One region of the Streptomyces griseiscabiei genome, then DNA from elsewhere that is predicted to be linked to it. Evidence: riboswitches for the same ligand, from Rfam matches in the RefSeq annotation. Region 1 holds a riboswitch; each other region holds the start of a gene.
The links. A riboswitch is a leader RNA that binds a small molecule or an ion and turns the genes downstream of it on or off. The one in region 1 is predicted to bind cobalamin.
Positions count from the first base shown of each region.

Region 2: another riboswitch for cobalamin. It lies ahead of J8M51_RS18900 (ribonucleoside-diphosphate reductase subunit alpha); the one in region 1 lies ahead of J8M51_RS27220 (hypothetical protein).
Region 3: another riboswitch for cobalamin. It lies ahead of J8M51_RS17375 (prenyltransferase/squalene oxidase repeat-containing protein); the one in region 1 lies ahead of J8M51_RS27220 (hypothetical protein).
Region 4: another riboswitch for cobalamin. It lies ahead of J8M51_RS14555 (cobalamin biosynthesis protein); the one in region 1 lies ahead of J8M51_RS27220 (hypothetical protein).

Region 1 covers NZ_JAGJBZ010000002.1:2,270,341-2,277,678, reverse strand. The annotation lists gene J8M51_RS27225 (helix-turn-helix domain-containing protein) at 124-1,191, shown strand; gene J8M51_RS27220 (hypothetical protein) at 1,220-1,876, opposite strand; cobalamin riboswitch at 2,173-2,303, opposite strand; tRNA gene J8M51_RS27215 (tRNA-Pro) at 2,602-2,675, opposite strand; gene J8M51_RS27210 (FxsB family cyclophane-forming radical SAM/SPASM peptide maturase) at 2,723-3,958, opposite strand; gene J8M51_RS27205 (hypothetical protein) at 3,985-4,206, opposite strand; gene fxsT (FxSxx-COOH system tetratricopeptide repeat protein) at 4,379-7,338, opposite strand, start outside.
Region 2 covers NZ_JAGJBZ010000002.1:292,115-299,452, forward strand. The annotation lists gene J8M51_RS18895 (ribonucleotide-diphosphate reductase subunit beta) at 1-869, opposite strand, end outside; gene J8M51_RS18900 (ribonucleoside-diphosphate reductase subunit alpha) at 926-3,328, opposite strand; cobalamin riboswitch at 3,452-3,587, opposite strand; gene J8M51_RS18905 (GNAT family N-acetyltransferase) at 3,651-4,157, opposite strand; gene J8M51_RS18910 (nucleoside hydrolase) at 4,305-5,294, opposite strand; gene mctP (monocarboxylate uptake permease MctP) at 5,586-7,214, opposite strand; gene J8M51_RS18920 (DUF3311 domain-containing protein) at 7,211-7,338, opposite strand, start outside.
Region 3 covers NZ_JAGJBZ010000001.1:3,976,677-3,984,014, reverse strand. The annotation lists gene J8M51_RS17390 (ABC transporter ATP-binding protein) at 1-515, opposite strand, end outside; gene J8M51_RS17385 (energy-coupling factor transporter transmembrane component T) at 512-1,654, opposite strand; gene J8M51_RS17380 (SCO2322 family protein) at 1,733-2,425, opposite strand; gene J8M51_RS17375 (prenyltransferase/squalene oxidase repeat-containing protein) at 2,473-3,756, opposite strand; cobalamin riboswitch at 3,874-4,006, opposite strand; gene J8M51_RS17370 (phosphotransferase) at 4,054-4,866, shown strand; gene J8M51_RS17365 (MBL fold metallo-hydrolase) at 4,871-5,902, opposite strand; gene J8M51_RS17360 (aldehyde dehydrogenase) at 6,067-7,338, shown strand, end outside.
Region 4 covers NZ_JAGJBZ010000001.1:3,329,995-3,337,332, forward strand. The annotation lists gene J8M51_RS14520 (lysozyme) at 42-791, shown strand; gene J8M51_RS14525 (inorganic phosphate transporter) at 958-2,220, shown strand; gene J8M51_RS14530 (hypothetical protein) at 2,252-2,473, shown strand; gene J8M51_RS14535 (helix-turn-helix domain-containing protein) at 2,719-3,576, shown strand; gene J8M51_RS14540 (hypothetical protein) at 3,618-4,124, shown strand; gene J8M51_RS14545 (hypothetical protein) at 4,054-4,365, opposite strand; gene J8M51_RS14550 (DUF397 domain-containing protein) at 4,396-4,602, opposite strand; cobalamin riboswitch at 4,837-4,989, shown strand; gene J8M51_RS14555 (cobalamin biosynthesis protein) at 5,097-6,038, shown strand; gene J8M51_RS14560 (cobyric acid synthase) at 6,035-7,338, shown strand, end outside.

The DNA.
Region 1 (7,338 bases):
GGGACGCCGATGAGACATCGGGGTGGTGTACACGGAACACGCACTCCGTGAACACGGGATGCGCACGGGATGGAAATGGTCTAGGGTCCCGGTCTCCGACCGACCGATTACTAGGGGTAACCTGTGACAGCCACCGCCGATCCTGAGAGATCGGAGGGACCGGAGAGATTCGCTGCGCTCCTGCGGTCGCTGAAGGAGCGGTCGGGCCTCAGTTACGAGGCGCTCGCCCAGCGCACGGGCAGCAGCAGGTCCACCCTCCACCGCTACTGCTCCGGTTCCTACGTCCCGCCGGACTACGGCCCCGTGCACCGCTTCGCCCTGATCTGCGGAGCCTCCCCCAACGAGTTACGGGAACTGCACCGGCTCTGGGCGGTGGCCGACATGAGCCGGATCGGGGACAGCGGGAATGCCGGGGACACAAGGGACACCCGGGATGGTGGGGACATCGGGGACATCGGGGACGAGGAGGAGGCACCGGAGACGGTCGCCGACGGCCTCCCACCGGTGAACGCGCCGACGGGTACCCGCTGGCGCCGCCGCGCCCTGCCCGTCCTCGGCGTGTGCTTCCTGCTGTTGGTGGCCGGCGGTACCTGGATGACGCTGGCGACACGTCAGCGGGCGGCGGCCGAGGGCAAGGACGACGGGCGGCTGCTCTTCTCCGCCGCGTGCGCGGAACCGGTCGGTATGGGGCAGCACGACTCCTGTGTCGAGGAGGTGCAGCGCCTGCTCGCCGCGGCAGGCGCCGACATCGACGTGGACAGTTCCTTCGGTCCGCAGACGCTGCGCCGCGTCACCGCGTTCCAGGTGCTGCACGGCCTCGACGCGGACGGTGTGGTCGGCGCCGAGACCAAGGAGGCGCTCTACGCCCCGAGGACACGGATACGGAGCTGGTCACCGGAGAAGGTGCGCAAACGCATCCGCCAGGTCTTCGCCGAGGAACCCGACCACGCGGTCGCCATCGCCGACTGCCAGTCCTTCCTCGACCCCCTCCACATCCTTCCGAACACCAACGGCACCCGGAACTGGGGCGTCTTCCAGATCTCCGACGCCCGCCTGCCCAAGCTCGGCGGGACCCCGCGCAAGGCCCTGGACCCCGAGTGGAACATCGAGGCGGCCCACCGCCTGTGGCAGCGCGCGGGGAACTTCGACGACTGGCCGTACTGCGAGCGGGCGTACGACGACTCCCGTTGATCCCGCCGACGTGCCAGGCCCCGTCGGCCTAGAAGTGCCGCAGACGCAGCAGGAACTGGCAGCCGCCGGAGCGTCCGTCGGCGTCGATCTTCACCGTGACCGGGGTGCCGACGAAGGCCGAGCGGTACTGGCCCGCGGGCGAGGCGTCCGGGCACTGGCCCGCGTCGCCGTCGGGGTAGAACTGGACGTCGAGGACGATGTTGCCCGTCACGGTGAGGGTGAGGTTGCACCAGCCGGGCCGGCTGTCGGTGTCGACCCTGACGGCCTGTCCGAACACCGGGATGGGCAGGATCGGCACCGCGTACGTGCCCTGGTTGCTCCCGCACTGACCGGCGTCACCGCCGGCGCTGGGCCGCAGGGAGTAGCTGATCGAGGAGCCCGCCAGGGCGCCGTCGGGGTCGTGGACGCCGAACGCCAACTGGCAGCCGCCGCCGCGGTTGTCGGTGTCGAAGCGGATGGCCTGCGTCCAGTCCGGCGAGGCGGTCCACTGCTCCCCCGTCCTCCCGCCGCACTGACCGGCGTCGCCGTCGGCGTTGAACTGGATGCCGAGCTGCGGAGCGGCGCCGAGCGGGGCCGCTTCCGTCGCGTACGCCGCAGTACCGGACAGACCGGCGGCCATGAACGCGCCCGCCGCCACGATGCCGACCAGCGATCTCAGACGTCCGGTCACCCGTAATCCACTCATACGACGGTCTCCTGGGGTCGTGTGCCGACCGGCCGGAAGGTCCGACTGGTCCAGACCGCAGTATTGGGCGTCGGCACCCCGTCCGTATCGCCATGAACACGCCAATCTTCGGGCCGGGGCCGGGGGACTAACCCGGTCCTGCGCTCCAACACTCCCCCACCCGACTTCATGAGGGCCTCGGCACCGGAATTCAGACTTCGGTTGCCGGCCCGGGACAGGGAGCCCGGAGTCCTCCGGAACATCGTCACCCCTCTGCTGAGAGCTGTCGAGGAAGCCCGGGATGCCGGCTTCTGATGAATTCGGGCACGCGGCATGCCTCGAGGGTCGGGGCTCGTTCGGTCGGGGCGCCTTCCCGGTCTCCCAGGGGCGTGCGCGCCCCGTCCGTCCCCTCACCACTGCGCGTCAGTTCCGGATTCGCACCGGATTCTCTGGCCTCGGATGTGGCTCGGCCGACCCGATCAGGCCGTCCGGATCGCCGTCTCGTCAGAGGGAATGGGGTACGGGGGCGCGCGGGCATCCATCCCTGGCTCAGAGCACTGCGGACACGGGCCCGGACCACTGCCGGCACGATCGGGGACATCGAGTGCCATGGCGCCACCACAAGAACAGAGCCCTGGGATCGACAACCTCCCTGTTCCCCGCCAGGCCCCGCCTGGTCCCCAAGAACGATCAAGGGCCGGTCTCGGATGCCTCCGAAACCGGCCCTGAACTGCGACTGTCTCCAGTCGGGACGACAGGATTTGAACCTGCGACCCCTTGACCCCCAGTCAAGTGCGCTACCAAGCTGCGCCACGTCCCGTCGCGTTGTGCACGATGTCTCGTGTGAACGCGCAGGTAAACCCTACCCTACGTACCCCTGGGGTCGAGTTCGGGAAGGCCCCGCCACGCCCCGCTGAGATCGGCTCGCAGCCGGTCGCGGATGTGCAGGATCAGCGCGGCGAGGTCGGCGCAGTAGACGGACGGGTTGCGGAAGCCGCTCGTGGAGGCGTACCGGTGGGCGAAGAGGCCGCCTCCGCAGACGGCGAGCAGGGGGCAGCGCGCGCAGGTCGGCCCCAACTCGGCTGCTCCGGACTGTCGTTGGCGGATGAGCGGCTGGTCGAGGACGTCGTCGAGGGTGTGGCGGAAGACGTCGAGCCCGGTCTCCGGCGCTCCTTCGTAGGCGACTTTGAGGGAGTCGGACTGCTCGATGGAGCCGTCGGTCTCGATGACGACGAGCGTCGCCGGGGCCAGCCCGACGGACTCGGTGCGGATCGAGCCGCCGAGCACGCCCGCCATCAGTTCCTCGAAGAGCCGGACACCGGTCTCCCGTACGGGGGCGTCGTACCAGCGGTCGAACACCAGCCGCAGCCAGTCGGCGTACGGTGTCTCCCCTGGGTGGGCCGTCGCGCCCCGGGCGGCCAAGGGCGGCGCGGCGGGTGTCCGGTCGCGGCGGTCCGTGAGGCCGGGGGGCGGTGTGTCCCAAGTGCCGTGCGGCAGCAGGAGATCGATGCGAGGAGGGTGAGCGGCGAGCAGGGCCTCATAGGTGTCGACAGGGTCGTTGGCCAGGTCGACCGTGCAGAGGAGGCCCGCGTACAGGAAGCGGTGCTCGGCGGACCTCAGCCGCTCCAGCCCCGCCGTCACCAGCCGGTGGCTCCCCTCGCCCTTCGGGAAGCGCCGGTGCCGGTCGTGGCCGGCCCGGGTGCCGTCGAGGCTGACGCTGACGCCCACCCGGTAGCGGTGCAGCACGTCCAGGATGTCGGGGGTGAGCAGCACCCCGTTGGTCTGCATCGAGAACCGGACGGGAACTCCCGCCCGCGTCGGCCCGGTCCCGAGAATCCCCAGCAACTCCCCCAGCCGGTCCGCCCCGAGCAGCAGCGGCTCCCCGCCGTGCAGCACGATCCGGACGTCGGGCAGCCGATGCGTCATGGCGTGCTCGGCGATCCGCCGGGACACCTGTTCCGCGACCGCCGGTTCCATGACCCGGGGCTTGGCACGCCAGCTGGTGTCGGCGGAGTGGTAGACGTAGCAGTAGTCGCAGTCCAGGTTGCAGCGGCTGTGCACCTTGAGCACGAACTGCCGTAAGGACACGGGACGCGGGGACACGGGAGCCGACGGGACCGACGGGGACGTCACCCCATCGACGCTTCCGCTTCGCAGGGGAGCGAGGACTCGAACTCGGCGAGGTACGAGACCTCCGGATGCACGGCCTCCCGGGCGAGACGACGCAGTACGTGACCGAGGGCGCTGTTCTCGGCGACGGTGGCGGGGCGGTCCTCGGCAGGCCTGACCGGACCCGCGCCGGCAGGGGCGCGTCCCGCAGACCCGTTCGGCGAGGACAAGAAGGGTGACACCGCACTCCTAGGGGCCATGCTGACACGGGGCGTCCGCCGGGCGGACGGCGCCCATGGCGGTGAGCGGAGAATAGCAGCGAAGCAAAGGAAAACGGCAGGAATCAACACAAAGCGCCGTAAAGAAGACCTCACCCTTCCGGATGGGACTCACACCGCTCTCCGGGACACGGAATCAGAAGGTGAAGGGTGGCTCGATGTCCGCGTCCAGTCGCACCCCGCTGTCCACCGCCTCGTAGGTCGGGTGGTCCACTCCCAAGGTCTGGGCGGCGAGTTGCAGGGCCTCACTGTAGTGCTCCTCGGACTCCTGAGTCACACCAGCCCCCGCGAGGTCGACCGCGAGGTTGGAGCGCAGGGTGACGACGTCGTAGTGGTCTGCGCCCAGGGTCTCCAACACCCCTGCGAGCGCCTCGCGTTCGAGGGCGATCGCGGCCTCCGTCTCACCGGTGTCGACCAGGCAGTTGGCGTAGTTGATCATCGCGTCCAGGGTGTAGGGATGACGTTCCCCGAGGGTGTCGGTCAGGGCCCGCAGGGCGCGTTCGGAGGTGGCGCGGGCGGCTGCCGCGTGGCCGCCGAGCCGCAGATAGATCGCCAGGTTGTTCTGGCAGCCGAGGGTGTAGGGGTGCGACTCCCCCAGGGTCTGCCGCTGGCGGGTCAGGATGTGATCGGCGTGGTCGCGGGCGCTGTCGACGTCGCCCAGGGCCGCGAGCACATTGGCCAGATCGGCGCGGGCGGCCAGAGTGTCCGGGTGGTCACGGCCCCGGTCCTCCGCGTAGATCAGATGGACGGAGGCGACGAGATCACGGGCCTCCTCGTACCGTCCTGACCGGCGCAGCGCCACCGCGTGGTTCCGCTGCGTGGACAGGGTCTGTGCGTGACGCGGGCCGAGCCGCTCCCACAGCAACTGGCAGGTCTCCTCCAGGAGTACGAGGGCGGCCCGCAGGTCACCGGTCTCGCGCAGGTCGCGGGCGTAGTTGGAGGCCGCGCTGAGGGTGTAGATGTCCGTGGGGCCCTTGAGGTCGAGCCGGTCGCGGTAGACCCGGCGGTGGATCTCCAGTGCCGCGCGCCGGTCCCCGCACAGGTACTCGGACACGCCGAGATTGCTGGCGTGCATGGACAGCCGCAGATCGTCGGGGGGCCAGGCCGCCTTGCTGGCCTCGTAGGTGGCGCGGTCCCACTCCCGGGCCTCGGCATAGCGACCCAGGGCGTTGAGGTCGGCGGCCACGTTGGCGGCGGCGATCAGCGTACGGCGGCGGTCGGGGCCGACGAGGGCCGCGAGCCGTCGGTGGACGTCGAGGTCGTTGCGCCAGGCGTCGCGCGAAGCGCCCTGGGAGCGCAGGATGTTGCCGAGCTGGGTGCGCAGGGCCAGGACCTGGGTGTCGTCGGGGCCCCGGCGTCCGGTCCACTCGACGAGGACGCGTTCGGCGGTGTCCCGTCCGGATCCCAGCAGGTTGCGGCGCCACAGACAGCGGACCGTCTCGATGATCCACTGCTGTACCTCGGGGTCGTCGCTGCGCACCGCCCGGCTGGGCCACAGATGTGGCAGCAGCTGCGCGTAGCGCGGCCAACTCTCCGGCGCGCCGGGGGACTTGGGGTTCCCCGCGGCCAGCACGGAGTGCACGACCGCGCGCAGTTGCAGACGTCGCTCCAGGGGCATCGAGTGGCGGATCTCGGCCTGCACCAGGCGGTGGACGACGACGGTGCCCTCCTCCTGGTCCGCCTGGGCGAGCCCGAACCGGTTGATCTCCTGGAAGACCTCGCTGATGGTCACCTCGTCCCGGGGTTCGTCCTCGTCGAGGGTGAGGGCGTCCATCAGGGAGCGGGTGTAGAGCAGGTCCATGGGGATGGGGTCGGCGCCGAAGAAGGCGCAGATCTCCAACAGGTCGGCCGCCGCCGGGCTGTTGGCGCGGATCTCCTCCAACGACACCAGCCAGCCCGCCATTTCCAGCGAGCGTTTCTCCGTGCGCTTGAGCAGCTCGGTCGCGTGGGTGCGCAGCAGTTGCAGATACCGGTCGACGGGCATGGCCGTGGCGCTCAGCCACAGGGCTGCCTGGTGGACGGCGAGCGGGAGGTCACCGAGTTCGTGGGCGATCTGCCGGCTGCCGTCCGGGGCGAGGCCCGGGTTGTGCCGCGCGAGGAGGGCCACGCTCTCGGAGCGGGTGAACACCTCGACCGGCAGGACGCTTCCGGCCTCTTCCCAGGTTCGGTCGCGGGAGGTGACGAGCACATGCCCGCCGCGCGGCGTCCCGGCGGGAAGCCATTCGGCCGTCTCCTCCGGTGAACCCGCGCTGTCGAAGACGATCAACCACCTGCGGTACGGGGTCCCGCCGGACAGCGCTCTGAGCACCCGTTGGGCGGTGAGCGCGGTGTCCTCCCCTTGCTCGATGCCGAGTTGGGGTGCGAGGCGGGCCAACTCACTGGCGATGACCGTGGGTTCGGCGGCCGGGACCCACCAGACCACGTCGTAGGAGCCGCGGAAGCGGTAGGTGTACTCCAGCGCCGTCTGGGTCTTGCCGACTCCGCCGAGGCCCACGAGCACCTGGGGCGTGGTGGAGTCCTCCGCGGCGGTGAGGCGGTCCCGCAGCTCGTGCAGCAACGCGTTCCGGCCGGTGAAGCCGGTGTTCCTCGGGGGCAGCGACTCGACGGGCGGATTCGTGCCGGGGTAGCGCGGTGGTTCCGGCGCCAGCAGGGCGGGGGTGCCGCGTGCCGGGCCCGGCACCGAGGGCGGCGGGCCGACGCTCTGCCGCAGCCGCCGTACCGCGTTCACCGCCGTGAGGTGGGCGATGCTCGGGGCCGCGGCGAGGTCGAAGGGCGGTTCCAGGGCGCGTTCGCCGCCGTGCACACGGACGGCGATCAGTTCCGGTGCCAGCGCTCGCTCCCTGCCGGTCAGGGCCCGCCAGAGCGCGGCGGACTGGGGCACCTCGGCGTACCCCTCGGACAGCAGCGCGAGGACCCTGCCCTCCTCCGCCAGGGCGCGCACCACCTCCGGGGCGGTCTCACCGGGCCGGGTGGCCGTGATGTCGTGCAGGGTGACCCGGAAGCCGGCGGATTCCAGGTGCCAGGCCGTCCACTCCGCCCAGACCCGGTCCTCGGGGGCGTAGCTGACGAAGAGACAGGCGCTGATGGCCCGGCTCT
Region 2 (7,338 bases), 2.0 Mb from region 1:
GCGAAGCCGAGGCGGGTGAGGCGCTGGTCGGCCACACACTCCAGGTACTGCCGCATCGACTCGGTGTTCATGCCCGGCAGACCCTCACCGCACAGATCGCGGCCGAACTGCAGCTCGGCCTCGACGGCCTCCTTGAGCATGTCCGTGACCTGCTGCTGGAGCAGCTCGTCGAACAGCTCCGGCTCCTCCTTGCGGACGGTGTCGACCACCTCGAAGGCGAACGACATGTGCATCGTCTCGTCGCGGAACACCCAGTTGGTGCCCGTCGCCAGGCCGTGCAGCAGACCCCGGCTGCGGAACCAGTAGACGTACGCGAAGGCGCCGTAGAAGAACAGGCCCTCGATGCAGGCGGCGAAGCAGATCAGGTTGAGCAGGAAGCGACGGCGGTCCGCCTGGGTCTCCAGACGGTCCAGCTTCTCCACCGAGTCCATCCACTTGAAGCAGAACTCCGCCTTCTCGCGGATGGAGGGGATGCTCTCCACCGCCGCGAAGGCCGCCGCCCGGTCCTCCGGATCGGGGAGATAGGTGTCCAGCAGCGTCAGATAGAACTGGACGTGGACGGCCTCCTCGAAGAGCTGGCGGCTCAGATAGAGCCGTGCCTCGGGGGAGTTGATGTGCTTGTAGAGGGTCAGCACGAGGTTGTTCGCCACGATCGAGTCGCCCGTCGCGAAGAATGCGACCAGCCGGCCGATCATGTGCTGCTCGCCCTCGGAGAGCTTCGCCAGGTCGGCGACGTCCGAGTGGAGGTCGACCTCCTCGACGGTCCAGGTGTTCTTGATGGCGTCCCGGTAGCGCTCGTAGAAGTCCGGGTAGCGCATGGGGCGGAGAGTCAGCTCGAAGCCGGGGTCGAGCAGGTTCTGATCAGTCATCACAGTCGGCGCGAAGCGCCGTCCTCCAGAGGTGGTGGTCGGGTGGCGGGTGGGAATTACTGGCAGGCCTCGCACGACTCGGGGTTTTCCAGGGAGCAGGCGACGGCATCCGGGTCGGCCGCCTGCTGTACGGGGATGGTCTTCTCGGGCTGCTGCGCCTGGGTCTGGCCCTGGGCGGCGCGGGCGATCCGGGTCGCCGGGCGCGAGCGCAGGTAGTACGTGGTCTTCAGGCCCGACTTCCAGGCGTAGGCGTACATCGAGGAGAGCTTGCCGATGGTCGGCGTCTCCAGGAAGAGGTTCAGCGACTGCGACTGGTCCAGATACGGGGTGCGGGCGGCGGCCATGTCGATCAGACCGCGCTGCGGGATCTCCCAGGCCGTGCGGTACAGATCGCGGACGTCCTGCGGCACCCAGGTGAAGCCCTGGACCGAGCCGTTGGACTCGCGCAGCGCCTCCCGGGTCTGCGCGTCCCACACACCGAGCTTCTTCAACTCGGCCACCAGGTACGAGTTGACCTGGAGGAACTCACCGGACAGTGTCTCGCGCTTGAACAGGTTGGACACCTGCGGCTCGATGCACTCGTACACACCGGCGATCGAGGCGATGGTGGCCGTCGGCGCGATGGCGAGGAGCAGGGAGTTCCGCAGGCCCGTGGCCGCGACGCGCTCGCGCAGGGACGCCCAGCGCTCCGGCCAGGTCGGCTCGACGCCGTAGTGGTCGGGGTGCAGCACACCACGGGCCGTACGGGTCTTCTCCCAGGCCGGCAGCGGGCCGTTGCGCTCGGCGAGGTCGGCCGAGGCCTCGTACGCGGCGAGCATGATCCGCTCGGCGATCCGCGTGGACAGCGCCTTCGCCTCGGGGGAGTCGAACGGCAGGCGCAGCTGGAAGAAGACGTCCTGCAGACCCATCGCGCCGAGGCCGACCGGCCGCCACCTGGCGTTGGAGCGGCCCGCCTGCTCGGTCGGGTAGAAGTTGATGTCGACGACGCGGTCGAGGAAGGTGACGGCGGTGCGGACGGTCTCGTCCAGCCGCTCCCAGTCCAGGTCGCCCGTCGCCGGGTCGACGAACGCGCCCAGGTTCACCGAGCCCAGGTTGCAGACGGCGGTCTCCCCGTCGTCCGTGACCTCCAGGATCTCCGTGCAGAGGTTGGAGGAGTGGACGACATGGCCCGGCTCGGCCGTCTGGTTGGCCGTGCGGTTGGCCGCGTCCTTGAAGGTCATCCAGCCGTTGCCGGTCTGCGCGAGGGTGCGCATCATGCGGCCGTACAGATCACGGGCCGGGATGGTCTTCCGCGCCAGGCCGGCCGCCTCCGCCTTGCGGTAGGCCGCCTCGAACTCCTCGCCCCACAGGTCGACCAGCTCGGGCACATCGGCCGGGGAGAACAGCGACCACTTCTCGTCGGCGTTCACCCGGCGCATGAACTCGTCCGGGATCCAGTGCGCCAGGTTCAGGTTGTGCGTACGCCGGGCGTCCTCACCGGTGTTGTCGCGCAGCTCCAGGAACTCCTCGATGTCGGAGTGCCAGGTTTCCAGGTAGACCGCGGCCGCGCCCTTGCGCCGGCCGCCCTGGTTCACGGCGGCGACCGAGGCGTCCAGCGTCTTGAGGAACGGCACGATGCCGTTGGAGTGCCCGTTGGTGCCCCGGATCAGCGAACCGCGCGAGCGGATGCGGGAGTACGACAGACCGATGCCGCCGGCGTGCTTCGAGAGGCGGGCCACCTGGTGGTAGCGGTCGTAGATGGAGTCCAGCTCGTCGAGCGGGGAGTCGAGGAGGTAGCAGGACGACATCTGGGGGTGGCGGGTACCGGAGTTGAAGAGCGTGGGGGACGAGGGGAGGTAGTCGAGGCGGCTCATCAGCCGGTAGAGCGCGGCGACCTCGTCCAGGGCCCGCGGGGTGTCGTTCTCGGCGAGGCCGGCGGCTACCCGCAGCATGAAGTGCTGGGGCGTCTCGATGACCTTGCGGGTGATCGGGTGCCGGAGCAGATAGCGGCTGTGCAGCGTGCGCAGGCCGAAGTAGCCGAAGCGGTCGTCGCCCGCCCGGTCGATCATGGCGTCGAGTCGCCCGGCGTGCACGCGCGTGAACTCCGCCGTGCGGTCGGCGACCAGGCCCTCCCGGTGGCCCACCGCGACGGACTCGGTGAACGTCGTGACGCCCTGCGAGGCGGCCTCGGCGCGGATGCCGACGGCAAGCAGCCGGGCGGCCAGCTTCGAGTAGGCGGGGTCCTCGGAGATGAGGCCCGCGGCCGCCTCCGTGGCCAGCTCGCGCAGCTCCGACTCGTCGGCCCGAGCCGACCGGCCGCGCAGGGCGGCGGCGGCGACCCGGCCGGGGTCGGCGTCGGGGAGGTCGGCGGTCAGCTCGGTCAGGGTCCGCAGCAACGCGGTACCGGGACCGTCGGTCTCCGTCGCCGGAGTGGCGGAAGCCAGGTCGGCTGAAACCGGGTCGGCTGGCGCGATGGTCACGTGGGGCTCTCCCTCGCTCGGCAAGGGGCCTTGCGGAGGGCAGGCGGCTGCACACGAGCGCACGGGGGCGTCGCGTCCACCGGCCCATTCCACGAGGCCCGGACGTCAGGCACCCGGACCGGACGGCCGGGCGCGCTGTCGGCAGGTGTTCGGACTGAACATGCGTGCGCGAATGGAGACGTACACACGCGAGTACACCGTTGCGGGACAGTTCCGGATTCGCACCGGATTCCCCTGCGGCGACAGCGAGCATGAGCATACATCTAGTGCCGGGTCGCGGTGTCACCCCCACATGTTGTGTCGCTGTCGACTTCGCAGGGTGTCAGAGCGTCAACTCATAGGTGATCAGAGTGAGGTCGAGGAGGTCGGGAAGGGGGTTCCAGTCGCGCTCCGGTGTGCGGGTGAAGCCCAGGCGTTCGTAGATGCGGTGGGCCGCGTGCATGCTCCGCTGGGTCGACAGCACGAGGCGGGCGCAGCCCTCCACGGTCCGGGCGCGCTCCACACAGGCGCGCACGAGGGCCTCGCCGACACCCCGCCCGCGTGCTTCGGCGGCGACCGCGAGCATCCGTATCTCGGCCTCTCCCGGACGGGCGATGTCGGCCATGGGGCCGCCCGCCGGGACGAAGGTCACACCGCCGAGCACCCGGTCGTCCGCGAGGGCCACCAGGACGTCGGCCGCGGCGGCCCGCTTCGCCACGTCCCGCAGCTCACCGAGGTACGCGTCGCTCTCCCCGAAGTCCAGCAGTCCGTCGCCGAGGTAGGCCTGTGCGGTGATCTCGCCGAGGGTGGTGTACTCGTCGGCGAGCGCCCGCCTGATCGTGATGTCCATGCGTCGCAGTTTGCACGAGCGGGGGATCTGCGCGGCTCGGGTTTTCCACAGGGGGCGTCGTTCGTGTGACGATCGGACTGGGTTCTGATCCGAGGCCGGACCCGGGCCCGGACCGGGAGGGGTCGGGCTGGGGCGGGTCGGGATGGCTCAGGTCGCCGCTGGCCACCGCGGCAGCGTCGCCACGAAGTCCTTGCTGAAGTCGCGGGTGCCCGGGCCGAGGGCGACCCGGCCGGTGGCGCGGAGGCGGGCGGTCAGGGCGGGGGACTCGGAGTAGTAGACGCGCCGGGCGGCGGACGGGACGAACACGGTCTGCCCGCGCGTGAGTTCGCTTCCGCATTCCACGACGACCGCCCCGTCGGCCGCCTCGACGAACGCCTCGTCGCCGCAGACCCCCACGGCCAGCGGATCGTGCAGCGGACAGGTGCCGTCGCCGCCGTGGCGGGTGTAGGCCTCCATGTAGGTGCGCATCAGCCGGGCGGCGAGGGCCGTACCCGGGCCCGCGGCCTCCAGCGCGGCGAGGTCGGCGGGGCGGAACAGCCAGCGGTGCGAGGCGTCCAGGTCGACCATGGTGAACGGGATGCCCGAGGAGAGCACCACCTCGGCGGCGTCCGGGTCCGCCCAGATGTTGAACTCGGCGACGGGCGTGAAGTTGCCCGGGACCTGGGCGGCGCCGCCCATGAACACGAACCTGCGGACACGGCGGGCGAAGCCGGGGTCCTCCAGGAGGGCGATCGCCACGTTCGTGAGGGGGCCGGTGGCGCAAACGGTCAGCTCGCCCTCGTGTTCCCGGGAGAGCCGGAGCAGGGCCTGCGCGGAGGACTCCGTGAGGTGCGGGGCGGTCGAGTCGGGGAGGGTCTCGTGGCCGAGGCCTGCCGGGCCGTGGAAGGCGGAGGCCTCTCGGTAGGGGAGGCGGGAGAGGGGGCGGCCGGCGCCCCGGTGGACCGGGACGTCGGTGTCCATGCGGAGGGCTCTGGACAGGGCGCGGGCGTTGGCGTACGTCGCCTCGGCGGGGAGGTTGCCGCCGACGGATGTGTACGCCTTGAGGTCCCACAGGCCGGTTCCCAGGAGGTACTGGAGGGCTACGGCGTCGTCTATACCGGGGTCGCTGTCGAGGACGATCGGTGCGCGAGCGGTCACGGATTCAGCGTAGCCGGGTGTTTTTCGCCCCCGCCGCCCCTACCCGTCCCATCCCCAGGGGCTGCGCCCCTTCGACCCCCTTCTTTTCGCGCTCCGCGCGGGGGTGGGTGGGGACGTGCGGGTTCGGTGGGGCTTCTCGCGTAGTTCCCCGCGCCCCTGAAAGAGGCCCGCGGCCCTTTCGGGGCGAAAAGCAGGGGGCGCAGCCCCTGCTTTTCAGTGGCGCGGGGAACTGTGCGACCAGCCCCCACCCACCCGCACCCGACAACACACCCCGGCGGCGAAAGGCGGAGCCTAGTGGCTCGTCCCCGCTGTTGCCGGAGGCAGTTCCACCTGGACGCCCGCGTCGCCCGCGTCGGCCGTGTAGTCCTCGGGGCTGGTCTCGTCGATGCCGTCGGGGGCCTTGGCGGCGCGCAGGACGACGGTGAGGACGACGGTGACCACGACGTTGAGGACGAAGGCCGTCAGGCCGATGTAGCCGATCTCGCCGATGCCCGGGATCTCGGCGGAGGAGCCGCCGAAGTGCTTCTGGGTCGGCGAGGCCACCCCGTACGCGGCGATCGTCCCGTACAGCATGCCGACCGCCCAGCCGGCGAGAAGCGCCCAGCGGTGGCACCAGCGGGTGAACAGGCCGCCTACCAGGGCCGGGAAGGTCTGGAGGATCCAGATGCCGCCCAGCAGTTGGAAGTTGATGGCGACCGTCTTGTCCATGGTGAGGACGAAGGCCAGCGCGCCCACCTTCACCAGCAGGGACACCAGCTTGGAGACCTTGGTCTCCTGCGCGGGCGTGGCGTCAGGCCTGATGAAGTCCTTGTAGATGTTGCGGGTGAAGAGGTTCGCCGCCGCGATGGACATGATCGCCGCGGGCACCAGCGCGCCGATGCCGATGGCCGCGAAGGCGACGCCCGCGAACCAGTCCGGGAACATCGTCTCGAACAGCTGAGGGATCGCCAACTGGCCGTTCTGCACCTGGATCCCGGCCGCGATCGCCATGAAGCCCAGCAGCGCCAGCAGGCCCAGCATGAGGGAGTACAGCGGGAGGATCGTGGTGTTGCGGCGGATGACCTCGCGGCTCTTCGACGACAGCGTCGCCGTGATCGAGTGCGGGTACATGAAGAGCGCCAGCGCCGAGCCGAGGGCCAGCGTCGCGTACGTCCACTGGTTGGCGTCACCGGGGACGAGGGAGCCGCGCGGCTTGTCCGTCGCCGGGTTGGTCTGGCTGTACGCCTCGCCCGCCTTGGCGAAGATGTCGTCGAAACCGCCGAGCTTGATCGGGATGTAGATGATCGCCACCGCGATGACGATGTAGATCAGGGTGTCCTTCACGAACGCGATCAGCGCGGGGGCCCGGAGGCCGGAGGAGTAGGTGTAGGCCGCCAGGACACCGAAGGCGATCAGCAGCGGCAGGTCCTTGATGAACCAGTTGGTGTCCTCACCGCCGCCCACGCCCATCACGTCCAGCACGGCCTGGATGCCGACCAGTTGGAGGGCGATGTAGGGCATCGTCGCCAGGATGCCGGTCAGGGCGACCGCCAGCGACAGGCCCTTGGAGCCGAACCGGCCGCGGACGAAGTCCGAGGTCGTCACATAGCCGTGCTTGTGGGAGACCGACCACAGACGGGGCAGGAAGGTGAAGATCAGCGGGTAGACCAGGATCGTGTACGGCACCGCGAAGAAGCCGGCCGCGCCCGCCGCGTAGATCGCCGCCGGTACGGCCACGAAGGTGTACGCCGTGTAGAGGTCGCCGCCGAGCAGGAACCAGGTGACCCAGGTGCCGAACGACCGGCCGCCCAGGCCCCATTCGTCGAGGCTGTGCTCGTTCTCGGCCTTGCGCCAGCGTGCCGCGAGGAAGCCCATGACCGTGACGGCCAGGAAGAAGAAGATGAAGACGGCGAGTGCCACGCCGTTCACGCCGTCCTTCACTTCGTGACACCCCCGCCCTGTGTCTCGGACCCCTGCGTCCCGGCCCCCTGCGTCTCGGACCTGCGGGCGCGCTGGTCGCGCTGCCACAGGACGTACGCGGTGGCGGTCAGCGCCGTGGAGAGGA
Region 3 (7,338 bases), on a different contig from region 1:
AGCGCGGAGGTCGGTTCGTCGAGGACGAGGACGCCCGGGTGCGGGGTGAGGACGGACCCGATCGCGACGCGCTGCTGCTGGCCGCCGGAGAGCGTGGCGATCGGCCGGTCACGGAGGTCCGCGAGGCCCAGCAGGTCGAGCGTCTCCTCCACCCGGCGCCGCATGACGTCCGGGGCGAGCCCCAACGACTCCATCCCGTAGGCGAGTTCGTCCTCGACGGTGTCCGTCACGAAGTGCGACAGCGGGTCCTGCCCCACCGTGCCCACGACATCGGCGAGTTCACGCGGCTTGTGGGTGCGGGTGTCCCGGCCCGCCACCGTGACCCGGCCGCGCAGGGTGCCGCCGGTGAAGTGCGGCACGAGTCCGCTCACCGCGCCGAGCACCGTCGACTTGCCGACCCCCGACGGCCCGACGAGCAGCACGAGTTCACCCTCCGGGACCTCGAAGTCCACGCCCTGGACGGTGGGTCGGTCCGCCCCGTCGTACGTCACGGAGACATCCTCGAAGCGGATCACGCGTGTTCCTTCGTGGGCGGGGCGGCGTCCGGAGCCGCTTTCGGTGGGCCGGCGTCCGGAGTCGCCTTCGGTGGCCGGGCGTCCCGGGCCGGTCTCCGCGGGGCCGGTACGGCGAACGCGGGGAGGAGGCCCAGCAGGATCGCGGCGGCGGGGCGGAGGGGGAGGTCCGGGGAGGTGAGGGGGACGACGGCGGGGTGCAGGGCGGCGGAGTCGTACGCGGCGCCGGCGATCAGCAGGGCGGCGACGGCGACACCGGACCCGGCCACCAGCCACCCGCGCACGCCCCACACATCCGGCCGGTACCGGGTGCGCGGTGAGCGCCGGCCGCCCAGCCGCAGGCCGGCGAGCGCGGCGGCCAGCCCGATGAGCAGCACGGGCAGACCGTATGTGCCGCCCTCGGCCGTCAACACCCCGTACGTGCCCGCGCAGACGCCGAGCAGCCCGCCGAGGGTGAGCGCGGCGGTCGTACGGCGGACGGGTGCCGGGACGTCGGCGGTACGGCCGTAGCCGCGCGAGTCCATCGCGGCGGCGAGCGCGACCGAACGCTCCAACGCGCCCTCCAGCACGGGCAGTCCGACCTGCAGCAGCCCCCGTACGCCCCGGTCCGGCCGCCCGCGCAGCCGCCGGGCCGCCCGCAACCGCTGGACGTCCGCCACCAGATGCGGTGCGAACGTCATCGCCACCACCACCGCGACGCCCGCCTCGTACAGGGCGCCGGGGAGCGACTTGAGCAGCCGCGCCGGGTTCGCGAGGGCGTTCGCGGCGCCGACACAGATCAGCAGGGCGGCCAGCCGCAGCCCGTCGTACAGCGCGAACAGGAACCCCTCCGCCGTGACCCGGCCGCCGAGCCGGATGCCCTGCGACCAGTCGGGGAGCGGCACTTCGGGCAGCGTGAACAGGGTGTGCGTCCCCGGGATCGGCGACCCCAGCACCACCGCGAACCCCAGCCGTACGACCAGCACCACCAGCCCCAGTTTCACGAACGCGGCGTACGACCGGGCCCAGGGCGCGTCGGTCCGGTGCGTCGCCACGACGAACCCGGCGACCGCGATGAGCAGACCGAGGAGCAGGGGGTTGGTCGTACGCGACGCGGCGGTCCCCAGGCCGAGCGCCCAGAGCCACCAGGCGAGGGGGTGCACGCCTCGAACCGCCGGGCCGCGGGCCCCGTCCCCGGCCGGCCCCGCCTCCGGGCGCCCTGTGAACCACCGCATCGGCCCCTACCCCCGGCGCCGCCGCGCCTGCCACACCGCGGCGGCCCCGAGCGCGGCGACGACTCCCACACCCACGAACAGCCCGACGGCGGGTCCGTCGCCCTTGCCGGAGGCGCCGGAGGCGCCGGAGGCATCGGAGGCAGCAGAGGTGGCAGGGCTTTCGGGGACGTCCGTGCCGTCGGTGTCGGTGTCGGCGTGTTCGTCGGAACCCACCGCCTCCCCGCACCCCGCCCTCGGATATCCGGCGATCGCGCAGAGCATCGCGCTCGTGTCGTACCGCAGCGGCTTCGCGACCGCCGCCAGCGCCTCGGCCGAGGTCGCGTCGTCCGGCACGCGCGCGCACGCCGTACGCGCCGCCGGAGGAGTCTCCCCGGCCGGTGCGTCCGCCGCCGTGCCGAAGTCGACGACCAGCGCGACCCGCTTCTGCCCGGCCCGCGCGCCCGTGTTCCCGCAGATCGCGGCGAAGTCGGCGACCCCGCGCGGCCGTACCGCGTCCCCGGAGTCCCGGCTGACCGCGAACCGGAACCCCTGCACCTCCCCGTCGACGGGTCGCGCGGTCGACGGCCCCTGCGTGGCGTACGCCCAGGCCGAACCGTTCCGCTCCCAGAACGACCAGTAGCGGTACGCGGCGGCATGGGCCTGCCCCTGCCCCACGCCGCCCAGCCCCAGCGTGAGGAGGACGCCGCTCAGCAGGAGCACGACGCCACGCGACCGCGACCGCGACACGGCGCCGCTCTGCCGACTGGTCACCCTTCCCGCCGCTTCCTGCGGGCCTTCGCCAGCACGAACCCGGCGACGACCGCGACGATCGCGGCGAGGACGCCCGCGAGCCCGATCTTCCACCATGTGCCGTCGTCGGTCCCACCGTCGTAGTACGCCTCCTCGTCGACGGGCACGGACGAGTAGTCGTCCACATCGCGCGCCGGACCGGTGTCCTTGAGCTGGGCCACGAGGTCGGTGCCGCCGAAGTCGCGCGGGTCGCCGCCGGTGGCGTGCACGGCGAAGAGGAGCTGCGCGTACGCGGCGGGCCCGGCCTTGGCCGCCCACACCCCGTGGTTCTTCTCCAGCCAGGAGAGCGGCTTCCTGGTCGCGTCCTCGTCCCCGGCGGCGGCGAGCGCGACGACCGCGTCGGCGGTGTTGCCGTGGTCGGGCTGGTCCTCCGCACCCGCGAGGGAGGACTTCAGATAGCCGTCGGCGGTGAGGTCACCGGCCAGGTGGACGGCACCGTTGTGGGCCAGGTCCGCCGGGGAGTCGCCCGCGGCGCACTTCCCGGCGGAACCCTCCCCGTCGCCCGCCTCGGCCACGAAGCCCTCGCCCAGGACGCCGAGCACGGCGGCGGCCGTGGCGTCCGCGTTCGCCGCGAGCCCGCCCTTCTTGTCGGGCTGATAGGCGAAGCCCCCGCCGTTCTTCTCACTGTCGCCGCCGCAGGGGACGGCGAGGGCGCGGAGAGCGTCGTAGGGCGACTCGCCGGACTTCTCCTGCTTCTCGGGTGCGTCGCCGACGGCGGTCAGCGCGCCGATCACGACGGACGTCGAGTTCGCGTCGCTGGGGCCTCCGGCGCTGTAGCCCCAGCCGCCGTCGTCGTTCTGGTTCTCCTTCAGCCACCGCACGGCCCGCCCGGCCTCGGCGCCCCGCCCGCCCACCGCGGCGAGCGCCTGCACCGCGGCGGCCGTGCTGTTGGTGTCGAGGGCCGTCTTCGCGTCGCACTTCGCGGTGGCGTCCGCCCGGTACGCCGCGAACGCCCCGCTCGCGCACTGCTGCCCGACCAGCCACTCCACGGCCCCGGCCCCGGGCTTCTCGCCCACGGTGTCCAGGGCGAGCAGCGCGAGGGACTGCCGCCAGACGCCGTCGTACGTGGGGTCGTTGGAGCCGTACAGGCCCGTGGGTATCGCCTGCGACGGCGAGGCGGAGGGTGCGGGGGAGCCGTCGTCGGCGAGGGCGGCCGGTGCGAAACCGGTCCCGAGTCCCGTCCCGAGCCCGGCTGCGACGATGAGTACGGCGACTACCGCGGCGCTGCGGCGGACATTCATGATCGGCGGTTGCCTCTCCCTGACGGGGAGCCGGGCGCACGGCGGAGCGCCGGGCGGCTCGGCTCCGTATTCCTCGACGGTGCCGTACCCCGGCGGGCCGCCGGAGTACGCGAGCCGGTCACGAATCCGTACCGGGCGGTCCGGCTCACCGTCCCCTCGCGGGGCCGGTTCACGGTTGCGGGTCAGCGCCGGATTTGCACCGGCTTCCCCCTGTACGGGTGTGATGACGACCCGGTCACTCTACCTGTCGGTAGCAAAGGGCTGAGGGCCGTCCGCGCGCCGGGATAGGTTCGGGCCATGCGCACGGGAAGACTCCTCGGCTCGGGCCGCACGGCCGACGTGTACGAACTCCACGCCACGGAAACGGAGTCCGTCCCGCACGGCCGTGACGACCTCCCCCCGGCCCCCGAAGCCGGTGCTCCCGCCGCCCCCGCCCGCAGTGACGCAGCCGACAGACGAACCGCGCCCGCCGCGCCCCTCGACGCGGCCGGGGCCTGGGTGCTGCGGCGCTACCGGGACGGCTGGGGTGACGCCGTCGCCGAGGCCGAGGTCATGGAGTACGTACGGGGGCACGGGTACCCGGTCCCGCGCGTCCGCTCCGCGACGCGCACGGAGATGGTGCTGGAGCGGCTGTCGGGCCCGACCATGCTGGAGGCCTTCGGCGAGGGCCTGCTCGACCCGGCCCGGGCCGGCGCCGTCCTGGCCCACCTTCTGCACGCCCTGCACGCCCTCCCGCCCCGCGGCCACGCGCCCGCCTCTCGCGTGCTCCACCTCGACCTGCATCCCGAGAACGTCATCGTCACGCCCCGCGGCCCGCAGGTCATCGACTGGAGCAACGCCGAGGAGGGGCCGCCCGGTCTGGACTGGGGTATCTCCGCGATGATCCTCGCGCAAGTGGCCGTGGACGCCGCCGACTCCCGCGCGTCCCTGGCCCACGCCACTCTCGCCTCCCTCCTCGCCCACCAGTCCGACGGCCTGTCCGCCCTGACGGACTCCGGTCTCGCCGAGGCGGGGCGGCGCCGGGCGGCCATGCCGACGATGAGCGCGCGCGAGGTCGAACTGATCGGGGCCGCAGAGGAGTTGATCCGCGCACTCCACCGCCGCAACTGACCCCTCACACCGCCACATACACCACCGGATCACTCCCCGCCACCGCCTCCGCCCGCCCCAGCTTCACCAGGCGCCGCAGATGCGCCTCCGCCTCGGAGACGGCGATGTTGCGGGAGGAGAAGGGGATGTCGGACCAGGGCCGGTTCCACTCCATGCGCTCGGCCAGCTGCCAGGGAGTGAGGGGAGCGGCGAGGAGGGCGAGCAGACCGGTGAGGCGGGCCTCGTGATGCGCCAGCAACTCCCGTACGCGCGCGGCCGATGCGGTGAACGCGTACTGGTGGGCGGGGAGGATCTCCGCCGCGCCGAGACGCCCGACGCGTTCCAGGGAGTCGAGATAGTCGCCGAGGGGATCGGTGACCGTGTCGTCGTCCGGGTCCTCGTAGAGGCCGATGTGCGGGCTGATCTCGGGGAGGAGATGGTCACCGGAGAACAGCCGCCCACGGCCCGCGAGTCGGGCCGGGTGCGCCTCCTCCAGGTGGAGGCAGACGTGCCCAGGTGTGTGCCCCGGCGTCCAGATCGCGCGGACGCGGCGGCCGGGGAGGTCGAGGAGTTCGCCGGGGACGATCTCGCGGTCGGGGAGCGCGGGGGAGAACCCGGGCAGGGTGGCGCGGGGACGGCGCGGGGCCCGCAGCGGCGCGAGGTGTTCCTCGGGCGCGCCCGCCGCCGTGAGCTTGTCCGTCATGTAGGAGTACCAGCGGTCGGGTCCCGTCCCCCGCGTGCGCCGGACGATCGCCGTGTCCGCCGCGTGCATCGCGATCCACGCCCCGGACGCCTCCCGCACCGCCCCCGACAGACCGTGGTGGTCGGGGTGGTGGTGGGTGATCACGACCCCGTGGACCTCCGCGACCGACGTACCGCACGCCGTCAGACCCGCCGCGAGCCTGTCCCAGGACGCCGGGTCGTCCCAGCCGGTGTCGACGAGGACCGGACCGCGGTCGGTGTCGACGACGTACACGAGGGTGTGGCCGAGGGGGTTGTCCGGGATGGGGACCTCGATGGACCGTACGCCGCCGCCGTGATCGGTCACCTGTGTCATGAAGTCACTATAACTAGAACGAGTTCCACCGGGGATGGCGTACGGGAGGGCGAGGCGCGCCCGTGAACCGGCCGACGACATGGACTCCTTTCTCTGGAACTGGTATCAGTTCCCTATTCAGAACTGACGGTATGTCAGAGAAGTGGCTCCGGGAGGCAGCGGCCATGACCGAACTCGTGGAACACGGACAGCTGTTCATCGGCGGGGAGTTGACCGACCCCCTGGGCACGGACGTCATCGAGGTGGTCTCGCCGCACTCGGAGGAGGTCATCGGCCGCGTCCCGCACGCCTCGCGCGAGGACGTCGACCGGGCCGTGGCCGCCGCCCGGCGCGCCTTCGACCACGGCCCCTGGCCGCGCATGACCCTCGACGAACGGATCGAGGTCGTCGCCCGGATCAAGGACGCCTTCGCCCTGCGGTACGAGGAGTTCGCCAGGATCATCAGCTCCGAGAACGGCACCCCGGTCACCTCCAGCGTGATGGTGCAGGCGCTCGCCTCGATGATGGTGTGGGACGCGGCGATCACGACGGCGCGCGGATTCACGTACGAGGAGCGGCGGGACGGTGTCCTCGGGAAGATCCTGGTGCGGCGCGAGCCGGTCGGGGTGGTCGCGGCGGTCGTCCCCTGGAACGTCCCGCAGTTCACCGCCGCCGCCAAACTCGCTCCCGCCCTCCTCGCCGGCTGCCCGGCCATCCTGAAGGTGTCGCCCGAAACCCCTCTGGACGCCTACCTGTTGGCGGAGATAGCGGCCGAGGCGGGCCTGCCCGAGGGGGTGCTGTCGATCCTCCCCGCCGACCGTGAGGTCAGCGAGTACCTGGTCGGCCACCCGGACGTCGACAAGGTCTCCTTCACCGGCTCGGTCGCCGCCGGCAAGCGCGTCATGGAGGTCGCCGCCCGCCATCTCACCCGCGTCACCCTGGAGTTGGGCGGCAAGTCGGCCGCCGTGATCCTCGCGGACGCGGACGCGGCGACCGCCGTGGCCGGCATCGCCCCCTTCGCCTGGATGATCAACGGCCAGGCGTGCGTGGCCCAGACCCGCATCCTCGTCCCGCGCTCGCGCTACGACGAGTTCGCCGAGGCCTTCGCGGCCTACGCCTCCGCGCTGAAGATCGGCGACCCCCTCGACCCGGCCACCGAACTCGGCCCCCTGGTCGCCGCCCGCCAGCAGCGCCGCAGCCTCGACTACATCCGCATCGGCCAGGAGGAGGGCGCCAAGATCCTCACCGGCGGCGGCCGTCCGGCCGGTCTGGAACGCGGCTGGTACGTCGAACCGACCCTCTTCGGCGACGTCGACAACTCCATGCGCATCGCCCGCGAGGAGATCTTCGGCCCGGTGATCTGCCTCCTCCCGTACGGCGACGAGGACGAGGCCGTACGCATCGCCGACGACTCCGACTACGGCCTCAGCGGCAGCGTGTGGACCGCCGACGACGAA
Region 4 (7,338 bases), on a different contig from region 1:
CCGGGTGTTTTGTCGCACAAGTCGCCATTCCGGGGGGAACCATGGATCGCGCCCGCAAGCCGTTCCACCGTCGCAACCGCGCAGTCGCCGCCTCCGTCGCGGCGCTCGCCCTCGGCGGGACCGCTCTCGTCGAGCTCCCCGTCTCCGCCGCCGCCAGGCCCAGGGGGCACGACGTCTCCTCGCACCAGAAGACGGTGGACTGGCCGCGCGCGAAGGCGAAGGGCGCCAGGTTCGTCTACGTCAAGGCGACCGAGTCCACGACCTACCGCAACCCGTACTTCACCCAGCAGTACAACGGCTCCGGGGACGCGGGCCTGATCCGCGGCGCGTACCACTTCGCGGTGCCGAGCGCGTCGTCCGGCAGGGCCCAGGCCCGCCACTTCGTGGACAACGGCGGCGGCTGGCTCGCGGACGGCCGGACGCTGCCGCCGGCGCTCGACATCGAATACAACCCGTACGACAGGAAGAAGAAGTGCTACGGCCTGAGCGCGAGCCGGATGGTCCGCTGGATCAGGTCGTTCAGCGACGAGGCCGAGCGCCTGACGGGCCGCCGCCCGGTGATCTACACCACCACCCACTGGTGGAAGACCTGCACCGGCAACAGCGGGGCCTTCGGCGCGAACCACGCGCTGTGGCTGGCCCGGTACGACCCCTCGGGGGCGGGAGAGCTTCCGGCGGGCTGGAAGAGCTGGACGATCTGGCAGTACGACAACGGCAGCGGCAAACTGCCCGGTGACCAGAATCTCTTCAACGGGTCGATGAGCCGGCTGAAGGAGTTCGCCGAGGGGTAGCGCCCCTGCGGCAGAGCCCGGACAGGGCCCGGACACACGAGCGGACACACAAGCGGAATGACAGCCCCTCATTCACTACACCCTCACGCCCGCCCCAGTTCATCTTCCGTTCATCCAGGTTGCCTACGGTCCTCGTGCCAATGACGTCCGAAAGAAGCCTGGGTAAATGGAAAACTTCTCGCTGATCCTCGCGATCGTGGTCATCACCGCGCTTGCGTTCGATTTTACGAACGGTTTCCACGACACCGCCAACGCGATGGCCACGACCATCTCGACCGGCGCGATGAAGCCCAAGGTCGCGGTGGCCATGTCCGCCGTGCTCAACCTTGTCGGCGCGTTCCTGTCCATAGAGGTCGCCAACACCATCTCCAAAGGGCTCGTCGACGAGTCCGGCATACAGCCAGAGGTCATCTTCGCGGCGCTCGTCGGCGCCATCCTCTGGAACCTGTTGACCTGGCTGGTCGGGCTCCCCTCCAGCTCCTCGCACGCCCTGATGGGCGGCCTCATCGGTGCCACGATCGCCTCGGTGGGCGTGGGCGCCGTGCACGGCGACGTGCTCGTGACCAAGGTGCTGATCCCCGCCGTGGCGGCCCCGCTGGTGGCCGGCATCGCGGCGATGCTCGCCACCCGGCTGACGTACAGGCTCGGGCGGCACACCAGTGACAAGGCCGCCGGCAAGGGCTACCGCGCGGGGCAGATCGCCTCCGCCGGTCTCGTCTCGCTGGCCCACGGCACCAACGACGCCCAGAAGACGATGGGCATCATCACCCTCGCCCTGGTGGCGGGCGGCGCCCTCGCACCCGACTCCGACCCGCCGGTGTGGGTCATCGTCTCCGCCGGTCTGGCCATCGCGCTCGGCACCTACCTGGGCGGCTGGCGCATCATCCGCACGATGGGCAAGGGCCTGACCGACCTCCAGCCGCAGCAGGGCTTCGCGGCCCAGACCAGCGCGGCGACGGTGATCCTGGCCTCCTCGCACCTCGGTTTCTCGCTCTCCACCACGCACTCGGTCTCCGGTGCCGTGATGGGCGCGGGACTCGGCCGCAAGGGCGGGGTGGTCCGCTGGTCCACCGCGACCCGGATGTTCGTCGCGTGGGGGCTGACCCTGCCGGCCGCCGCGCTGGTCGCGGCGCTCGCCGAGTGGGTGACCTCGTTCGGCACCTGGGGCACGGCCGTCGTCGCGGTCTTCCTCATCGCCTCCAGTGCCGCGATCTGGATGGTCTCGCGCCGCGAGGTCATCGACCACACCAATGTGAACGACCACGCCGAGGAACCCCCGGGTGTGGTGACCACGGCCATGGCCGCGGTGACCCCGCCGGCGGCCGGCACCGTGGGCGAGGACCTCACGGCGACCATCGCGGCCCCCGCGACGCCCGCCGCCGAGAGCACGGCCCCGGCCGCCTCGTCCGCGCCGACTCCCGCCGTCTGAGCCCCGCGACCCCCTGAGGAAGATCATCACCATGCACATCGACTGGGCAGCCCTCGGCTCCGTCTTCGGAGTCAGCCTCGTGGTCACCGTGGCCCTCGTCGGCCTCTTCACCCTGGGCATCGTCGGCCTCTCCAAGCGGGAGCAGGCGTCAACCCGGGGCGACTCGGTGGCGCTCGCGACCACTGGGGCGTACGCGTGCTTCGCGCTGTGCGCGGCGGCAGTGGCGTACGGAATTTCACTGATCATGACCTGAGACCGGAAATCCCACGGTCCTCTCGGGCCGACACCGGCAACTCCGGTTTCAACCCCCGTAGGCGTCTTGTGACGCTTACGGGGGTTTTCTTCGCATTCGGAGTAGCTCGGCGACCTCCGCGAAACGACACATGTCATACTGACCAGGGCTAGCCGCCGGTCGCCAACTCACCTACTCTAATGGAGAGTTGGTACAGCGAAGGTGGCGGCCCGACAAGTCTGGGACGACATGTGGCAGGGAGCACCATGGCCAGGGACATCGATCCGAGCCTGAATCGACGCAGGCTGCGAATCGAGCTGCGCAAAGCGCGCGAGAGCGCGGGGCAGACCCAGCGGGACGCCGCGCAGGGCCTGGAGTGGTCCCTGTCCAAGGTGATCAGGATCGAGGCGGGGACGGTCAGCCTCGGTGTGACGGACCTGCGGGCGATGCTCCAGCAGTACGGGGTCACGGACGCCGTCCTGGTGGCGGAGCTGGAGGAGGCGGCCCGGGGCTCCAAGGGCCAGTCCTGGTGGGCGCAGTACAGCGACCTCGTCTCCCCCCAGTTCGCCCAGTACCTGGGGTACGAGGGCGCCGCCGCCACGATCCGCATGTACAACCCCATCGTCCTTCCCGGGCTGCTGCACACCGAGGACTACGCGACCGCGCTGCTCTCGGCCAGGACCGCCGAGGCGCGGGTGCGGCGGCAGGTGGAGCTGCGCGTCACCCGGCAGGAGCGGCTGCTCGACGGCGACAGCGGCCCCGAGGCCGACATCGTCCTGGACGAGGCGTCCGTACGGCGCGCGGTCGGTGGCCCCGCCGTCATGCGGCGACAGCTCGACCACATCAAGACGGTGGCCGCGCATCCCCGGGTGAGTCTGCGGCTGCTGCCCTTCTCGGCGGGCGCGCACTACGGCACCACCACGCCGTTCATCCTGCTCGGCTTCAAGGACGACGACGATCTGCTCTACATCGAGGGCCCCACGGGGGGCCTGACGAACCGTGACGACCTGGGCCTCACAGCGCGTTATCAGGAGTGCTTCGAGGACATCGGCTCCATCGCGTACGACGGCGACCGGATGATCGAGGCGCTCGACGCGATCAGGGAGAGTCTGGACGACAACTGACCCGGGACGGGACACCCGGGCGACGAACGGGGGGAGGCCTCATGGCGGTCTTCGGAGTACGAGCGTGGTGGCGGGAATTGCGTACGTCCTCCACCGCCCCTGCGGACGACGCGTCGAGAGTCCCGCCCGAGCGGGCCGACCGGGACGAGCCGGCCGAGGTGAGCGACAGCGCCCTCAAGGCGTACGCCATGCAGAACCCCGAGTGGGCCGAGGCACTGATCCAGGTCGAGAGCGCGCGGGTGGCGGGAGCCGTCCGGCTGCTGTCCGTGCGGCTGTTGCTCGGCACGGCGTGCGGCAGCGTCCTGCTGTTCAGCGTCTCGGTCGCCACCCGGTTCGGTCCCGGCCTTCCGCTCGGCAGGATGTCGCCGCTCGGCTCGGCGGTGGTCGGCGCGGTGGGCGCGGCCCTCGTCACCGCGCTCGGCGCGTGGCTGGGCAGGATCCTGCGCGACCGCTCGGCCGACTCCCGGAACAGCCCCGTCAGCGGTGGTGCGGCCGCCGGGGCCGAGCCTCCCCCAGCGCCCGGTTCAGGACCCGGAGCCGTTCCGTGACCGGGGTCAGTCCCCACCACAGGCCGGCCCCGGCCGCGCCGAGCACGGTCACCACCAGCCAGACCAGGGCACGCACCTCACCGCCGGGCACCAGCAGCGCCGCCAGGGCACCCACTCCGACGGACAGCACGCCCATCACGGAGCAGAAGAGCGCCAGTGGGGCCGCCGCCGTCACCCGTTCCCGCCAGACGCCCGGCTTCCGCAGGCGCGCCGAGGCGGTCTCCCTCGCTCGGTCTCCCATGTGTGCACCTCCCGTCCCCCGAGCGGATCTTCACGATCCGCCCGCTCCCGGGTCCACAAGTCCCGCCAGAAAACCACACCACGCCGCGTGGCGAAAGACGAGCAGCGCGTCACGATCGAAGTTCGAGTCACGGACCATGACGCGCCGCCGTCCGGCGGCCACTTCCACGCAGTCGCCCCCGTTGTCGGAGTAGCTGCTCCTGACCCACACCCGTGCCGACGACTCCCTGTCGATCACACCGACCTCCTCCGAGCCCAAGAGTCAGCGCACCGACATGGCGTCCACCGCGACGACCGAGTGTCGTGTCCCGCCTCCGCGTGGGTGCGGTGCTTCGTACTGCCGTTCCCTCAAGTGTTCCCCGCCCGGGCACCGGGGAAGAGCACGGAAAGAGCCGATTCGGGCGTCTGACGGGATTTCAGCGGTGTGGGGCTCGGCACACCGCTGCATCGCAGGTCAACAGCAAGTTGACGGGTCTTCCAGGGGCGTGGTGGACTGCCGGGGCCATGTACGACGGCAGGAGAGGAAGCCGGTGCGAGTCCGGCGCGGTCCCGCCACTGTCACCGGGGAAGCATCTCGACGCGTCTCCCGGGAGCCAGGAACTCTCGCCGTCGGTCTCGTCGAACCAGGGCGTGGACACCCTGAGTGAGGACACATCGCCATGTGCGCCATGCGCGGCTGCCCGCCGGGGCTCAGTGCCCGGTCCCTGCCCGACCCCGTGAACGGCTGAACCGGTGCGTGCCGGTCGCGTCTTCGCGTACGGCGCCGCCGCCGGACTCCTCGGTGACCTGCTGCTCGGCGACCCGCGCCGGGGGCATCCCGTCGCCGCGTTCGGGCGGGCCGCCGGTGCCGTGGAGCGGGTGCTGTGGCGGGACCACCGCGGGTGGGGCGCGCTGCACACCGCGGTGTGCGCGGGCGGCGCCGTGGCGCTGGGTGCCGTCGCCGCCGCTGCCGTACGGCCGTCGCGTGCCGCCTCCGTCGGACTGACCGCCGCCGCCACCTGGGCCGTCGTCGGGGGGACCTCGCTCGGGCGGGAGGCCGGGGCGATCGGGCGGTCGCTCGAAGCGGGCGATGTCGAGGGCGCGCGGGCGCGGTTGCCCCATCTGTGCGGGCGGGATCCCCAGGCACTGGACGCGGACGGCATCGCGCGGGCCGTCGTGGAGTCCGTCGCCGAGAACACCTCCGACGCGGTGGTGGGGGCGCTCGTGTGGGGGGCCGTGGCGGGTGTGCCCGGACTGCTCGGGTTCCGCGCCGTCAACACCCTGGACGCCATGGTCGGTCATCGCTCGGAGCGCTACCGGCGCTACGGATGGGCCTCGGCGCGGCTGGACGATGTCATGGGGTGGCCGGGTGCCCGGCTGACGGCCGTGTTGGCGGCGGCCTCCGGTGAGGACGCCCGGGGGGCGGTCCGGGCCTGGCGGGCCGATGCGGGGAAGCATCCGAGTCCCAACGCGGGGCCTGTGGAGGCGTCGTTCGCGGGGGCGCTCGGAGTGCGATTGGGGGGCACGTTGTCGTACGGGGGGCGGGTCGAGCATCGGCCGGTGCTGAATGGAGAGGGGCGCGCCGTCGTCGTGGGGGACATCGAACGGGCCGTCCGGCTGTCCCGGCGGGTCGGGTGGCTGGCGTTGGGGGTGGGTGCGGCTGTGTCGCTGCTGCGGTCGAGGAGTCGGGGATGAGCGGTGGGCTGCTGGTCGCCGGGACCACCTCCGACGCCGGGAAGAGCGTGATCACCGCCGGGATCTGCCGGTGGCTGGTGCGGCAGGGGGTGAAGGTCGCGCCGTTCAAGGCGCAGAACATGTCGCTCAACTCCTTCGTGACGAAGGAGGGCGCCGAGATCGGGCGGGCCCAGGCCATGCAGGCGCAGGCCTGTCGGGTGGAGCCCAGCGCGCTGATGAACCCGGTGCTGCTGAAGCCCGGGGGCGAGCGGAGCAGTCAGGTCGTGCTGCTGGGCAAGCCCGTGGGCGAGATGAGCGCGCGCGGCTATCACGGGGGGCGGCAACAGCGGCTGCTCGGGACCGTGTTGGAGTGTCTGGCCGAGTTGCGGGGCACGTATGACTCGGTGATCTGCGAGGGGGCCGGTTCGCCCGCCGAGATCAATCTCCGGCGCACCGACATCGTCAACATGGGGATCGCCCGGAACGCCGGGCTGCCCGTGCTGGTCGTCGGCGACATCGACCGCGGCGGGGTCTTCGCGTCCTTCTTCGGCACGGTGGCCCTGTTGTCCCCCGAGGACCAGGCGCTCGTCGCCGGGTTCCTCGTCAACAAGTTCCGCGGGGACGTCACCCTGCTGGAGCCGGGGCTCGACATGCTGCGCGGGCTGACCGGGCGGCGGACGTACGGGGTGCTGCCGTTCCGGCACGGGCTCGGCATCGACGAGGAGGACGGGCTGCGGGTCTCGCTGCGCGGGACCGTCCGGGAGTCGAACGTCGCCCCGCCCGTCGGGGAGGACGTGCTGCGGGTCGCCGTGTGCGCGGTGCCGCTGATGTCCAACTTCACCGATGTGGACGCGCTCGCCGCCGAACCCGGCGTCGTGGTGCGGTTCGTGGACCGGGCCGAGGAGCTGGCCGACGCCGATCTCGTCGTCGTGCCCGGCACCCGGGGCACCGTCCGGGCGCTGGAGTGGCTGCGGGAGCGGGGGCTCGCCGACGCGCTCGTGCGCAGAGCGGCGGAAGGGCGCCCGGTGCTCGGGATCTGTGGCGGGTTCCAGGTGCTCGGGGAGCACATCGAGGACGAGGTCGAGAGCCGGCTGGGGCGGGTGACGGGGCTCGGAGTCCTTCCCGTCCGGGTGCGGTTCGCCGAGGAGAAGACGCTCACCCGGCCCGCGGGCGAGGCCCTCGGGGAGCGCGTCGAGGGGTACGAGATCCATCACGGGGTCGCCGAGGTGCTGGGCGGGGAAGGGTTCATCTCCGATGACCACGGAAACAGCCTGGACGGGTGCCGGGTGGGGCAGACCTGGGGCACGCACTGGCACGGGTC